2 linked regions of the Gemmata obscuriglobus genome follow. The protein of the gene in region 1 interacts with the protein of each later gene in a pairwise test. Links are inferred from orthologs where the notes say so. Each region holds a gene or a part of one and is shown on either strand. Other genes may lie near its edges.

What was found.
Region 2: the proteins of acpP (region 1) and GobsT_RS24105 interact in binary tests that used the Escherichia coli proteins (3 or more experiments, as listed by UniProt). The link is inferred for Gemmata obscuriglobus from one-to-one orthologs.

Annotation. Positions count from the first base shown.
Region 1 is NZ_CP042911.1:1,309,774-1,317,348, reverse strand. The notes cover bases 2,650-5,357. They hold acpP (acyl carrier protein), read left to right. Parts: upstream 2,650-3,734; coding sequence 3,735-3,980; downstream 3,981-5,357. Other genes in these bases: fabF (beta-ketoacyl-ACP synthase II), read left to right, coding at 3,977-5,269; fabD (ACP S-malonyltransferase), read left to right, coding at 2,650-3,432. Outside these bases: GobsT_RS05285 (hypothetical protein), read right to left, coding at 92-496; GobsT_RS05280 (HIT family protein), read right to left, coding at 516-1,019; rpmF (50S ribosomal protein L32), read left to right, coding at 1,198-1,395; phosphate acyltransferase PlsX, read left to right, coding at 1,399-2,406; more of fabD, read left to right, coding at 2,524-2,649; molybdopterin-synthase adenylyltransferase MoeB, read left to right, coding at 5,438-6,625; GobsT_RS05245 (hypothetical protein), read right to left, coding at 6,845-7,575. UniProt on the Escherichia coli protein: Carrier of the growing fatty acid chain in fatty acid biosynthesis.
Region 2 is NZ_CP042911.1:5,751,822-5,759,664, forward strand. What follows is about bases 3,145-6,120. They hold GobsT_RS24105 (acyl-CoA thioesterase), read right to left. Parts: upstream 4,838-6,120; coding sequence 4,451-4,837; downstream 3,145-4,450. Other genes in these bases: GobsT_RS24090 (hypothetical protein), read right to left, coding at 3,145-3,238; GobsT_RS24095 (hypothetical protein), read right to left, coding at 3,258-3,770; GobsT_RS24100 (MotA/TolQ/ExbB proton channel family protein), read right to left, coding at 3,767-4,297; GobsT_RS24110 (S26 family signal peptidase), read right to left, coding at 4,907-6,120. Outside these bases: GobsT_RS24085 (GTPase domain-containing protein), read right to left, coding at 46-2,505; more of GobsT_RS24090, read right to left, coding at 2,588-3,144; more of GobsT_RS24110, read right to left, coding at 6,121-6,733; GobsT_RS24115 (S26 family signal peptidase), read right to left, coding at 6,826-7,843.

The sequences.
Region 1 (7,575 bases):
GATGGCGCGCCTACCTCGCCAGCCACAAGGGGAGCGACGAAGAAGCCCGCGCGGACCTGTGTCACGCACTGCTGAACGTCAACGAGTTCGTTTACGTGGATTGAGCGCTGTTTCCCGTGTAGTACCCGGGAACGTGAATGCTTGCGGCCTGGAAGTAGTAGCCCTGGTGGTCATCCGGGTTGTCGTCGTTCACGTAGCCCCGCCAGAGTGCGAAGTTAAGCGCCGGGAACAGGTATTGGTGCCTTCCCGGCGGGTAATCGTCCGGGTTTAACTCTTCGAGCCGCACGATTTCGGCAACCACCTCCGTTGCCGGGACCTCGAACACGTCGACGCCGCGGTACGCTGCGCACACCCGCTTGCTCACTTGGATGAACGCCACCACCGGCGGCGCGCCCCGCCAATCGGTTTGCATGCCCGGCTCACGGAGCCACTCGGCCTCCTCCTGCGACATCCCGAGGCGCACCCTTCCGATGCGGACATGCGGTACGATTTCCATGCTCCCCCCCCGGCCCAACTCACACCTTCGCCAGCTCTTCCGCGAGGAGATCGTACAGCGCGTCCAGCGATTGCGAAATGACGTGCGTGTCGCCGGTCACGGCCATGAAGTTCTGGTCGCCGTTCCACCGCGGGACGACGTGCCAGTGCAGGTGTCCAGGCACGCCCGCCCCGGCGGGGCGCCCCAGGTTCAGCCCCACGTTAAACCCGTCGGCGTTCATCCGCTTCTCGATGACGCCCATGAACCAGCGCATCACAAGCTGTAAGTCGAGCAGCTCTTCGGGGGTGAGTTCGTCGAAGCGGCCCTTGTGCGCCAGCGGGCAGACGAGGAGGTGGCCGTTGTTGTACGGGAACCGGTTCAGCACCACGACGGACCGTTCCGTGCGGTGAACGACCAGGTTCGCCCGATCGTCGGCACCGGTCCCGGCCGCGGCGCGGCAGAGGAAGCACGCGGGGCCGCCGTCGGGCTTCTCTTTGGGGCCGGTGATGTACGACAGCCGCCACGGCGCCCACAAGTGATCCATGCGCTCCCCCGCGAGAACCCGCGCGCCCCCTGTCCCGTGTGAGTCGGGGGCACTAACCTCATCCTACGGAGCTGTTCGGACGGTGCGTTTCTTGCGTGTTACGCTGGACTGTCGTTGTACGCGGTCCTAACATAGCCGTTCTTGATTAGGAACCAGACTACGACCGCGAGATAGCGTCATGGCAGTACCCAAGAGGCGGACCTCCCGCTCCCGTAAAGGCACGCGGCGCAGTCACCACGCCGTTGTGCCCGTCCAAATTCAATACTGCGCCCGGTGCAACGAGCCGGTGATGCCGCACCGCGTGTGCTCGAACTGCGGGTTCTATCAGGGCCGCGACGCCCTGCCCGTGGAAGAAGACGACAAGCAAGGGAAGTAAACCATGCGGATCGCCCTCGACGCGATGGGCGGCGATCACGGCCCGGCTCCGAACGTGGGGGGCGCCGCTCTGGCGCTCGCCTCGAACCCCGACCTCACCGTCGTTCTGGTGGGCGACCAAGGGCAGCTCGACCCGCTGCTCGCGGCGTCTCCATTGCCGGCGGGTAGGGTCGAGGTCGTTCACGCCGCGCAAGTGGTCGAGATGAAGGAGAAGCCCGCGGAGGCGCTGCGCCGCAAGCCGGACGCCAGCGTGTTCCGCGCCTGGAAGCTCCTCGCCGAAGGCAACGTGGACGGGCTGGTGTCGGCCGGCAACACCGGGGCGGTCGTCGCCGGCGGGGTGCTGTCGCGCCGCTTCCTGCCCGGGGTCCACAAGCCCGGGATCGCCACCGTGATGCCGACGGCCAAGGGCCGCTGCGTCATCATGGACGTCGGCGCCAACGTGTTCCCGAAGCCGCGCCACCTGCTCCAGTACGGGGCGATGGGGAGCGTCTTCGCGAAGCACGTGCTGAACATCGAGAAGCCCTCCCTCGGTCTGATGAACGTGGGCGAGGAAGAGGGCAAGGGCCACGAGCTCGTCCAAAAGACTTACGAGCTGTTCCGCAACAGCCCGCTGAGCGAGCGGTTCGTCGGGAACATTGAGGGCCGCGACATCCACCGCGGCGCGGTCGACGTGGTGGTGACCGACGGGTTCACCGGCAACGTCGTGCTGAAGCTCAGCGAGGGCGTGCTGGAGTTCGTCGTCGGGCTCATCAGCCACGAGGTCATCGGCACGCTGTCCGCCGAACGCGATCAGGCGGCGCTGGCGCTGAAGACGCTGCTGGCGAAGTACCACTACAGCGCGGTCGGCGGCGCCCCGCTGCTGGGGGTCGAGGGCGTCTGCATCATCTGCCACGGCTCGTCCAAGGACAAGGCCATCGCGAGCGCCCTGGGCGTCGCGGCGCTCAACGTCCGGGTGAAGCTGAACGAGAAGATCGTCGCCGAACTCGCCGCGCTGCCCAAGGGCGACGAGTGAGTCCTGATGGCGGAGCGCGTTTCGGCCGTTCCGCCTATTTTTGTTTCTGGTGGTGCGGCCGCCCCGATATGAGCAGTCACTGATTCCAACGGGCGCGGCCGGAGAGCGAGTTTCCCCATGCCACGCACGGCCTTTCTGTTTCCCGGTCAAGGCGCGCAGACGGTCGGCATGGCCGGGGCGCTGTGCCAGTCGCTCCCGGCGGCGCGCGACCTGTTCCGCCGCGCGTCCGAGATCCTCGGGTACGACCTGCTCGACGTGTGCGTCGGCGGCCCGGCCGAGAAGCTCAACGCGACCGACGTGAGCCAGCCCGCGATCTTCGTGGCGAGCCTGGCGGCCCTGGAGCAGCTCCGCGCGACCGAGCCCGACGCGTTCGGCGGCGTGCACGCGACCGCGGGGCTGAGCCTCGGCGAGTACACCGCACTCGCCTTCGCGGGCGCCCTCTCGTTCGAGGACGGCGTGCGGCTCGTGCAGGCTCGCGGCCGCGCGATGCAGGACGCCGCCGTCGCCACCCCGTCCGGCATGATTTCCGTGCTGGGGATGGAGGTGCCGGAGGTCGAGGCGCTCGTGAGCGAGGCCCGCGGCGCCGACACGCTCGAGGTCGCGAACCTGCTCTGCCCGGGCAACACGGTGATTTCCGGCGCGCTGGCCGCGCTCGACCGGTTCGAACAGTTGTGCGTCCAGAAGGGCGGCATCCGCACCGTCCGGCTGGCCGTCGCGGGCGCGTTCCACACGCACCTCATGAGGCCCGCGGACGAGAAACTCGCCGCGGCGCTCGCGGGGGCCAACCTGGGGGCGCCCCAGGTGCCGGTGTGGTCGAACGTCGACGCCCGGCCGCACGCCGACCCCGCCGAGATCCGCGGGCTGCTGGTCAAGCAGGTGCTGTCGCCGGTGCGCTGGGAAGAGACCATGCGCGGGCTGCTGGCCGAAGGCGTGGAGCGGTTCTACGAGATCGGGCCGGGGCGGGTCCTCGCCGGTCTCCTCAAGCGGTTGCACCGAAAAGCCGATATCCGAAACGTTGCGGCGTAACCGCGGAGTGAACAGGAAAAAAGCAACGAAGGCGGGACACGGCGCGAGGCGCTTCTTGCACTGTTTTCCCTTTCTCCTTTTGCCTTTTCACTTGCTCGTGAGCGCGGGCGGCCTTTTCTTTTGTGGGCCGCCTCAGTAGAGTTTCGATCGCCAGTCGCAGTGCTGGCGCCCGGGAAACGCTGACCCGTGGCGCGTGGGCCGCGCCGGCGCAATACAACAAGCGAGATGCTGCTGCGGGCCGGTCGGAGTTGGCCGGGCTGTGGGTGTCGCGGTGGCTCCACCACCGCCCGGAGGAACGAACCGTGTCCGTTGAGCAACGAGTCATCGACATCGTGAGCGAGCACTTCGCCTACGACAAAGAAAAGATCACCCGCAACACCACGTTCATCGAAGAGATCGGCGCCGACTCGCTCGACATCGTCGAGTTCGTCATGGAGCTGGAAGAAGAGTTCGACATCCAGATCCCGGACGACCAGGCCGAGAAGATCAAGACCGTCGGCGAAGCCGTGGACTACATCGACACCGCAATCAAGAACAAGCCACAGTGACTTCTTCCTTTCCCGCGACCCGCCGTCGGGTGGTGGTTACCGGGCTGGGCACGGTGAACCCCCTCGCGCTGAACGTGCCGGACTACTGGCGGGGCCTTCTCGCCGGGCAGAGCGGCATCGCGCCGATCACCCTCTTCGACACCGCCGCGTTCAAGCTGGTGAGCGGCACGGACGTGCCGTTCAAGGTCACGTTCGCCGGCGAGGTGAAGGGCTTCACCCCCGAACCCGTCATCGACACCCGCTCGGCGCGCCGGCTCGACCGGTTCACCCAGTTCGCGGTGGTCGCCGCGCACGAGGCGGTGAAGGAGAGCGGGCTCGACTTCGCCAAAGAGAACCCGTTCCGCTGCGGGTGCATCCTCGGCAGCGGGATCGGCGGCATGGCCGAGTGGGAGGACGGGCACCGCACGCTCATGGAGCGCGGCCCCGACCGGCTCGGGCCGTTCCTCATCGCGAAGATGATCGCGAACTCGGCCAGCGGCAACATTTCCATCCGGTTCGGGCTGCGCGGCCCGAACACGACCGTTTCGACCGCGTGTTCGTCCGCGGCGCACGCCATCGCCGACTCGGTGGCCGCGATCCGCAGCGGGCTCGCCGACGTGATGGTCTCCGGCGGCAGCGAGGCGGCGGTGACGCCGCTCGGGCTGGGCGGGTTCATCGCGTGCCGCGCGCTGTCCCAGCGGAACGACGACCCGAAGGCCGCGAGCCGGCCCTGGGACAAGGACCGCGACGGCTTCGTGCTGAGCGAAGGCGCCGGCATCCTCGTCCTCGAAGAGTACGAGCGGGCGAAGGCCCGTAACGCCACGATCTACGCCGAGGTGTGCGGCTCGGGCAACACCGCGGACGCGTTCCACATCACCGCCCCGCACGAAGACGGCATCGGCGCCGCGGAGGCGATGCGGGAGGCGGTGAAGGACGCCGGCTGGAACCTGGCCGACGTTGATTACATCAACGCGCACGGCACCAGCACCGGCCTGGGGGACGTGGCCGAAACGAAGGCCGTGAAGCTCGTGTTCGGCGAGCACGCCAAGAAGCTCATGGTGTCGAGCACCAAGAGCATGATCGGCCACCTGCTCGGCGCCAGCGGCGGCGTGGAAGCGGTCGCCTGCGCGCTGAGCATCAAGCACGGCGTGCTGCACCCGACGATCAACCTGAAGAACCAGGATGTCGAGGCGGGGTGCGACCTGGACTACATCCCCAACACGGCCCGCGAGGCCCGTGTGCGCAAGGTACTGTCGAACAGCTTCGGGTTCGGCGGCCACAACTGCTCGCTCGCGTTCGGCGCGATTTAGTGGGTGGGCCGCGAAGACAGATTGGCCACAAAAAAGCACAAAGGGCACAAAAGGAAACCAAGGCAGAAGAAGTGTTTGAACTCACTCTTCTGCCTTGGTTTCCTTTTGTGCCCTTTGTGCTTTTTTGTGGCCAATCTGCTTTTACTTACTGCTTTCGGAGAACCTTCAATGCCGCTTCCCGATCTGCTTAGCGGCCGCTGGGCCGACGTGTCCCTCACGCAGCCCGAGTTCGCCCGGTACTCGCGGCACGTGATTATGCCCGAGGTCGGGCTGGACGGGCAGCGGAAGCTCAAGGCCGCGAAGGTGCTCGTCATCGGCACCGGCGGGCTCGGCTCGCCGCTGGCGCTGTACCTCGCCGCGGCCGGGGTCGGCACGCTCGGGCTGGTCGATTTCGACGTGGTGGACACCTCGAACCTCCAGCGGCAAATCATCCACGGCACCGCGGATGTGGGGCGCTCGAAGTGCCAGTCCGCCGCCGACCGGCTGCGCGACGTGAACCCGGAGGTACAACTCGACCTCTGGGAGACGCAGTTCACCTCGAAGAACGCGCTCGACATCGTGAAGCACTACGACATCGTGGTGGACGGGACCGACAACTTCCCGACCCGCTACCTGGTGAACGACGCCTGCGTGCTGCTCAACAAGCCGAACGTGTACGGGAGCATCTTCCGGTTCGACGGGCAGGCGACGGTGTTCGACCCGCGCGTCGGCCCGTGCTACCGGTGCCTGTACCCCGAGCCGCCGCCCCCGGGCGAGGTGCCGAGTTGCGCCGAGGGCGGCGTGCTGGGGATTCTGCCGGGCGTGATCGGCTGCATCCAGGCGACGGAAACCATCAAGCTGATCCTGGGGATCGGCGAACCGCTCATCGGGCGTCTGTTGCACTACGACGCCCTCAACATGACGTTCAAGACGTACAAGATCCGGCGCGACCCCAAGTGGGCCGTCGGCGCCCCGCACCCCACGATCAAGGGGCTGATCGATTACGAAGAGTTCTGCGGCGTGCGGGGCGGCGCCACCGCCGCACAGCCCGCGCTCGGCGGCAGCGACATCACGCCGGAGCAGCTCAAGAAGCGGATCGACGCGGGCGAGAACCTGTTCGTCCTCGACGTGCGGAACCCGAACGAGTTCCAGATCTGCCGCATCCCCGGAACGGTGCTCGTCCCGCTCCCGGAACTGCCGTCGCGGCTGGCCGAGGTGCCGCAGGACCGCGAGGTGATCGTCCACTGCAAGAGCGGGATGCGGAGCCAGAAGGCGATCGACTTCCTGAAGGCGCAAGGCTACACGAAACTCGTGAACCTGACCGGCGGCATCCTGGGCTGGGCCGACAAGGTCGATCCGGGGATGCCGCGGTACTGATTGCTGTGGGCGGCGTGGGTGCAGTGTCCAGCACGCGGCCGGAGATGTTTGTAACGTGTCGGAACGAGCCGCGACGGCCAGGGAGCGGGTAACGTATTCCGCTCCCTGACCGTCGCGGCTCGTCAAAGTGTCGCGCAACCCTGAGGGCCTGCGGAGCGCGCCACCCGCCTGCTGACGCAGGCGGTTCGACAAGCGCCGGCTAACCGCCCGGGGCCGGCGTCATTTCTTCGGCGGGGCGGGAACCATGTTCACTTCGACGGTCTTGCCCGCGACCACTTCCACGATCCGGCGTTCGTCGCCGAGGCGAACTTCGTAGCGCCCAGGCCCGAGGTTCTTCACCAGGGCTTTGCCCGCCACGATGTCGGCGTTCGCGCGGGCCGTCATCACGGCGAAGCCCTTGAACAGTTCCGGGAGCAGCGGCTCGGCGCTCGCGTCGTCGGCCGGCGCCAGCATCACCGTGCCCTTCGCGTCCGCGGCGGCGGTCACTTCCAGGCCGCCGGTTTTGGTGACGTCGAGCGTCAGGCGCTCGGTCAGCATCCCGTTGGCGGGCACGTTGAGCCACTTCCACACCACCGGGCCGCCCGCGGTCGCCGCGGCGATCAGGTACCGCCCCGGCTCGATCCGGGTGTGCTCGAACTTCACCGGCGCGCCCTTGAACTCGACCTGCGACTCCGGGAAGAACACCGAACTGTTGTTCGGCAGGAACGCGGCGCACGCGCACCGCACCGGCGTACCCGGCGCGGCCCCCATCACCGCGACCTCGCCGACAATGAACGGGGCGTCGTCGGCGCCCGGGGGCTCCTCCGCGAGCCGGAAATACTCCGCGTCGAACGTGCCGGCCAGTACCGTCTGGTCCTTGTCCGGCAGCGACACGTACACCTTGCCGGTCACCTTGCCGTTCTTGCGTGCCCCGAGGTCGAGCGTTAGCGCGTAGCCGTTCGGCTGCGAGA
Region 2 (7,843 bases), 4.4 Mb from region 1 along the record:
GTACCTTGACAGTGTATTCAAATTGCCGCGCCGAGATAGGCGAAGTTATGGTGCGCGCTTCGGGAACAGGACAGGGAGTGTCGGAACGGTCCCAGCGGTCGGGACGAGTTTTACCCCGGAAGCCGGCTCAGTCCCGCCCCCGGGCTTTGTGAGTCGCGGCTCGTGAGTCAGGCGGTCGAACTGAAAAACGCTTGTCGGACCGGTGTCCCACAGCAGGTTCAACTCCCGCGCACCGGCGCGGACCGGCAGTTCCGCACGGAGCGAGTCTCCCGCTCGGTACGACAGTTTCGTCGGCCCGTCCGGCACGAGCGGGTAAACCGTCGTGGTGCCCCGAACCGTTCCCTTGCCGACCGTGAACTTTGCCGTCGCCCCCTGCCCCCTGTGGGTCACAGTGATCGTGAACGGCCCGACGGGCTCGACTCGCTCGAAGGTGAGGTCGAGCGGAACCGCCAGTTCGAAGCCGCGCGGGTCCAGCTCGAACGTCTTTTTGTCAAGGTCTCGCAGGAGCACGGCCAACTCAGTGACCGGGTCAGGGACGTTCGGGTTTTGCAACTTCGCCAAGAGGTGCAGGAACCGGCCCCAATCGCGGAACCGTGGCTCCGCCAGCGTGGCGCCCAATGCGTTCCAGCCGGCAAGGGTGTCCTCGACCCGCATCAGCTTTTGGGTGTGACGAACACCGTTTACGAACGACGTTTGTAGCAGGCCGGTGATCTCGCCGCGCACCGGGTCCGGAAACCGCCACGCTTCCCACTCTGCATAATCGGCGGACTGTCGCGGGTAAGTTCGGGCGAGGGTCGCCAGTCGCTCTGCCGGGTCGGCGCCGCCCGACTCGGGCAGGCTCAGCACCGCCGGCGGTCGGTCCGGAGCGCGCACCAACCCAAGTGCGTCGAGCAGGTCGCGCAGGTGAACGAGTAAGTCGCGGGTCTGCTCCCAATACCGACGCGCCCGGTACACCTCGTCGAATTCGAGCGGCACCTGGTACGTGATCGCCTCCCCGCGCGGCTGCTTGAGTTCGGGTGAACCAGGGATCGGTTCCTCGGGAGGAAAAGGTGATTGTGTGTCCCGTGTCAATAGCGCGTCCAGGTCGCGGATCCAGCCCGCGTCGAACGTGCGCTTCAGCGTCAGCTCCGTGCCCGCGCGGTCGCGATCACGGTACCGGTCCACGCACGCCTGCTGCGCCGCTTCGAGGGCGGCGCAGTCGGCGAGCCACTTGTCACGGAGCTGTGCCGCCGCAGTCTCCCCCCAGGAGTATTCGCCCGGGAGGGCGAGCGCGGTTTTCAGTGTTTCGCGGATCTGTACCAAATCGGGCAGGCTCCGGGCTGACACTGGCGCCGTCGCGCCGGCCAGCCGCGCGCGGTACGCGAGGTAGTCGTCGATCTCTTTTAGCCGGCTCTCGACGAACCCTCGCCGGTCGTTCGAGAGCGAGCGGAACGCCGCATCGTTGGCGAACCGCCGCAACGTCTGGCGGTTGCGGTCACGTTCTGGGTCGGACAGGCGCACCGCCGCCGGGGGTTCGTGTAGCTCGTAGTCGTCGACCCGCGCCGCGAGATCGGGCGCGCTACCCTGGGGCGGGAACAGCGCGATCGACCCGAACGCCAGGACGAGGAAGCACAGCGCGGTAAGTGCGGCGCGCACGGTCCACCAGAGCCGGGCCTCGGACCGGCGGTGCCGCTCGTGGTGCGCCTTGGCGGCCGCGAAACAGTCGCGGAACAGTTCCGCCACAAGATAGGGTTCGTCCGCAGGCGTCGGCGCTTCGAGCAGCGGCGGGGGGCGGAGCGCGACCGCGGCCACCGTCAGGTCGATGCTCCCGAATGAGAGGAACGGAGCCGCCGGGGCGTCGCCGTGGTCGGCCTCTTTGAGGAACTCGTCGAACTCCGCCCAGGCGTAATCGACGCGGTCCGCAACGCGGGCCTCCCACTCCCGACGTGTGTCACCCTTCTGAGCCAGTCTGTCGCACTGCGTTAGGACCAGGAACACCGGGAACCCGCCGACCGTCCGCGCGTCTGTTTTCGCCCGTTCGACGGTTGTGAGGAACGCGTCGAACGCCTTGAACGCTTCCGCCAGTTGCGCCCGGGTGCTGGCCGCATCGACGAGGAGCACGATGGCGTCGGTCTCGACCACCGCGCGGGCCAGTTCGCTGTCGGGGTGACGCTGGGTGATCGGCTCGGAGTGTCGGATCAGGTCTTCGGCGGCCTTGCCGTCGCAGTCATCAAGGATCACCGTGAGCGGGTCCGAAACGGCCCGCGTGCCGACCCGCCAGGGGCGTAGCCGGACGGTAAAACTCGTCAGCTCGGCAGAGCTGGATTCGAGCGTGCCGCTGTAAGCGGCGTCGCGTATGAGTGGCAGTTCGGGCGAAGTAGGTACTACCTCCCCGCGGAGAGTTTCGCCCTGCACTTCGCCGGCGCGCATTAGCGCGCCGATCAGCGCGGATTTGCCCGCGCCGCGGTGCCCAAACAGCAGCACACGGGGAGCATCGAGCGGTAGACTGCCGGGGTGCGAGGCCACGCGCGTAACCTCCGTCCGTGGTGGCCGCGTTACGGGTGGTCGGTTCGCGGCATCGGTCGGGGCCACGCCCCGACATCTCATGTTACTCAAACCTGTTTTGAATGCCCGCTTCTTGCACCCACGCGGTGAGCCGCTTCATTTCGGGGTGGGTGGTAGACAAGCGGTCCTTGGCGAACCGAAACACCAGTACCGGCGCGGGCTTGTCCTTCGGGCGCTCGGCGACAGCTTTCTTCAGTTCGTCGAGCGTACGCGGCGTCGGGTCACCGTCGAACACGTAGAACTTGGCGTCACTCACGTCCGCGCCGCTGAGGATCGAAACGCGCACGTCACCCGGAGTGGGTTTCGGTTCGACCTTCGGCTCGATTTTCGGCGGCTCGGTTTTCTTATCGTCCTTCGGAGGTGCCGTGGGTTGTTGCTGCCGGTTCTGATCGTCTCCGGTGCTTTTCAGCTCGCCCCCGCCCCCACCGCCGAACAGTCCGCTGCCGCCGGACCCGAATACGATCAACGCCACGACGATCGCCGCCAGCACGCCGCACAGCAGTCCGCAGAGGCTCTTGAGTTGCGCCGGGGCCTTGTGCGCGAACACCCACCGGTCGAGTGCCCAAGCGATCAGCCGGCCGCCGACGTAGCCGGCCAGGAAGCCGCCGCCGACGGCCAGCGCTTTGATGACGAACTCGGCCAGTTTGTTCGACGCCGCGGACGCGATGCCGTCGGCCAGGAGTGTGTCGAGCATGGGGACCTCGGGCGCGGCGCTACTGGAACTCGTGCGGCACGTCGCGGAACCAGTGGTGGATCTGATCTTCCTGCTTCTTAGTCGGGAACCCGCTCGGGTTCTGGGGGTACAGAATCAGGAAGAACACGTCCTTCACCCCGCCAGACTTGCTCGCCAGCGTTTTCTGGTGGGCGATGAGGCGCTGGGCGTCGGCTTCGGTGCGAATCTCCTGCCGGTCGGGGTCGAAATAGTAGAGCGTGCCGTCCTTGCGGTCGGTGTGCAGCACCCGGACCACCAGCCGGTCTGTGACGCGTGCTTGAGCGGCCTTTTCCATGCGCAGCAGCCGGTCGCGGGCCTCCGTCAGTTGCCGCTGGAGCTCGCGCACGTCCGCGGAAAGCGACTCTTTCGGTGGTGCGGCCTTCTCCTCCGGCACGTCGGCCGACTGGGTGCCGCCCACGAACGGCATCAACAGGAAGATCCCGAACAGCAGGATTAGCACGTCGATGAACGGCACAAAGAACCGCGTCACGGCGCGGCGGGGCGGCGCGATCACGACTTTCCCTCGCGCGACTCAACAGGGGCCGGCGTGCCCGCCAGCGAGCGGATCAGGTCCCGACCGATGGTGACCACCCACACCGGCAGTATGTTGATGAACGCCATGTACAGCCCTCCGCCGGTGGCGGTGATCGCGGGCGCGTATTTGCGAATGATCTCCTGCGGGGTCGGGTTGGCGCCGGGGGTGATCGAGTTAAAGGTTTGCAGGATCGCCGCGACGGTGCCGATTAGCCCCAGCAGCGGGAACCACTCGGCCGCCTGGCACAGGTTCCCGAGCCAGCGGTCGGCCCGCAGGTCGAAGTCCGTTTCCTGCCACCGCAGCGCGCGCCACGCGAACGCCGTTTGCACGGTGAAAAGGGTGAACCCGATGGCGATGATGATCCAGTCGATGGGGGACTCGGCGACTCGCGCGAGGTAGTCGCGGCGCGCGTCGGAGGGCACCGCCACAAACACCAGAGCCGCCGTCAGCACCGGGACCGCGGCGAACACCAACGGCAGCACCTGATGGATCCAGAGCCGGCGCACGGAACCTCCCCTCGCGAGCGGCCGATTCCTCCGGCCGTGAACGCATTAACGGTAGTCGACAGGCCCGCCAGGATAAACGGGGGCGTGAAGGCAAGGGACGTCTTTTTTGTTACTGTTTATCTTGGCGGGTCCGTCAACGCGTCCGGTTGCGCATCACTTCGCCTCCGCAAGCCATGCGGGCATCTCACGGAGCTTGCCGTCACGGCCAACGCACGCGAGTGTGGTGAGCCCCTCTGCGATCAGGACGGCGCCCCGGAACACCTCGTACTTGTGCTCGAGGCGCACCGGCGAGGTGCGGGTCACCGTGGTGCGGATCGTGAGCACGTCGTCGTAGTGCGCCGGGCTCTTGTACTTCACCTCGGCTTTCGCCACGACCAAAAAGAACCCCTGGTCTTCCAGTTCCTTATACGACTCCTGCCGCGCGCGGAGCAGTTCCGTGCGGGCCTGCTCGAAGTACACTAGGTAGTTCGCGTGGTGCAGCAGCCCCATGCGGTCGGTCTCCGCATAACGCACGCGGATCTGAATTTCACCGGTCAGCATCTCGGACCTCACAAACGGCCCGCTCGGGCCGGGCCAGTCACGCGCCCCGTCGCCCGGCGGCGCGGGCGATTACTTGATGAACCCGACGCGGTTCTTTCCCGGGGTCGGTCGGACCGGCGGCCAGCCGAGCTTCCAGTCGAGGTACAACGGGAAGAACACGAACACCGCCTTTCCCAACATGAGTCGGTCGGGGACGGTCCCCCAGGAGCGGCTGTCGGAACTGGCCGCGCTGTTGTCGCCCATGCAGAAGTAGTGCCCGGGCTGCACATAGTAGATGTCGCCCTCGTTGTAGTTGGGCGACGGACCGGAACCCGCGGGCGACCGCAGGCTGAGCGGCAGCGGGCTGGCGTCCGGGTCCGCGTACTTGGAGCTCTGATCGCGGTTCCAGGTGTAGTAAATGTCGCGGTGCAGGGTGATGTGCCGGACTGTGGCCCCGCCTTTCGCACCGATCCCGGCCGGCGCCTCCACGTCGTTGGCCCTAATCCACCCCTCTCTGTTGGTGTCGAACTCGTCGTAATCGGTCTCCTTGAGCGGCGTGCGCTCGTAATCGGCGGCGCCGCCGAAGTCGATCCGCTGACCATCCACCCACACCCAGAGCCGGGCGTCCACGTTGGCGAACCGGAGCCGGTGCGTCCCGGCGGTCACCGCGCAAGGCCGAGCGCTCAGCTCGGCGTTCTGGCCACCGGACCGCGTGAGTGTGACCTTCCCGTTGCCGAAGGTGGCGCGGAACCGGTCCATTCCGCGCGACAGTTCCAGGGAGACCTCGGCACCGGGCGCCAACTCGGCCTCGCACTCCAAGATCAGGTCGCCGACCCAGAGTTGCTCGTCGGACTCGGTGGGGCGGCTGACGTTGTAACCCAGGAAGTTGTCGATGAGCCGGTCGGTGACCTTGGCCTTGTCGGTCGGCCACTCGCCCCGGAGGTGCCTGGCGTCGTCATCGTCCACACCCCGGCCGCGCTCCCCGACCCGCCACTCGGTGCGGGAGTGCCGGTACCGGAGCCAGTCCAAGCTGTCGCCCTTGTGAGCGAACGCGCGTGGGGCAGTCGGCGCGTCGGTGGTCCACGCCTCGGGCCGCTCCGGCGCGTGCCACCGCGGTCGGGCCAGTTGTGCGATGTCCTCCGGCTGTCGGTCGTTGTCCCAGACGATTCGGCGGTCCGCGAGCAACTGCCCTTCCTCTTTCCGCACGATCCGGAAGCCGCCGTCAATGTGGGGGGGGAAGCCGGCGTTCCGCGACGCCTCGAACCGCGCGACCGCCTGCGGGCTGTTCCGGTGCCGGAACCGGGGCTGCCACCAGTCCAGTTTCGGCGCGTCCGGGACGGGGTACGACAACGACGACGTGACATACAGGTCGCCGCGGTGGACGGCCAAGGTTTCCCCTCCGGAGCCCATCATCCGCTTGATGTAGTTCTGGGCCGTCTGCTGCGTCTGCGGCGCCTCCGGGTACTTGAACACCACCACGTCGCCACGTTCGGGTTCACGGAGGTGGTAGAGCGGTTTCAGCACCAGCACCCGGTCACCGCTGTTGTTACGCGGCCACTCCGGGAGGTCATCGATTTGCCCCCGGTGCCGGCAGTTGGGGCACACGTAATGCGTGAGCCGCACGAGCTTTCGGTTCTGTAGCGGGTTGTCCGGCGCGTCTCCCTCGACCTCGCTATGCGAGTTGAGCGGGAACGTGTGGCCGCACTTCGGACAGGGTATAATCTTCTGATAGCCGTAAAGCGTTTCAGCCATCGACCCGGTGGGGATGACAAACGCTTCGGTGATGAACAGCTTCAGCAAGAGAACCAGAACGACGACGAATACGATCGTCTCGACGACCTCACGGGCCGGATCGCGGTGCGCCTTTTTCTTCTCGTCTTCGGCGGTCTTGGCGGGATCGGCGGTCGCGGTTGGCATGCGGGCCTCGGTACGAGCAGAGCGAGCGTCGTTCGGTATTCGCTGGCGCGGGCGGTCAATTTCTGCGCGGTGGCCCGCGGTTGGGGAGCCTGTCAGTGCAGCCACCGGAGGCGGGACCAGTCGAGCGACTGGAACACGTGATCACGCCCGCCGACCGACACCCGACTCAGCCGGAGCGGTTGGTGAATCAGGAATGGTTTACCGATGAACGCGTCCTCCGGCACGCCCGGGTTGGGCCATTTCCGGCTGTCTTCGGAACTCTGGGTGTTGTCGCCGAGTACGAAATACTCGTGCCGGCCCAGCCGCGCCGGCCGGCTCCCGTGGTCGCGCTCGTCGGTGGTCGTGTAGTGGATGTCACGGCTCAGCTTCAGGTCGCGAACGATCACCTTGCACCCCCGCGCGGCGATCCGGCGGACGGGACGCGACTCCGGCGATCGGGGCTTCCCAACGGGGTCCAGATCTGCCGGGGGAATGACCATCCGCCCGTCGAGCGCAAGGGTGACCCGGCGGTCAACGAAGGCGAACTCGAGCCGGTGCTTGTTGCCGGGGGTGAGCGAGACACCGCCCGCAATGCCCAACCCGCCGCGGCCCTCCTGAACGAGCCGAGCCTGCCCCGCCCCGCGGGCGCCGACGCCGAGCTCCGCCGTTACGACATCGGCGCCGTCGGAGAGCCGGCACTCGAACGCCGCGTCCCCGGGCGCGCCGACCGCGGCGGCGACCTCGACCTCGCACGTGAGGTAGAAGTCGTGCGCGGCCGGCTCGCGGTCGCGGCGGATGGGGTATCCGTTGTACGCGTTCCACACGCGCACCGGCTCGGAGTCGCGCGCGTCCAGGTTCCAGTGCCGATACCGCACCGCGGCGACCGCTTGCGGGCCGTCGGAAGCGTCGAGGACCAGCGCCCCGTCCTCGATTACGGGGCCGCTCGCCGCGCTGGCGCCGTGCGGAAGCCGCGGGTCGCCCGGTTCGACCAGCCACCGCGCGCTCCACCCGTCGGGCTTGGGCGCGAAGTTCATGTCGAACACCGGAACGAGAGTCTCCCGGAGTTCGGCCAGTCCCTTGCGTACCAGCACGTCGTTGGCGTACACGTCGCCGTCGCGGATGGTGATCACC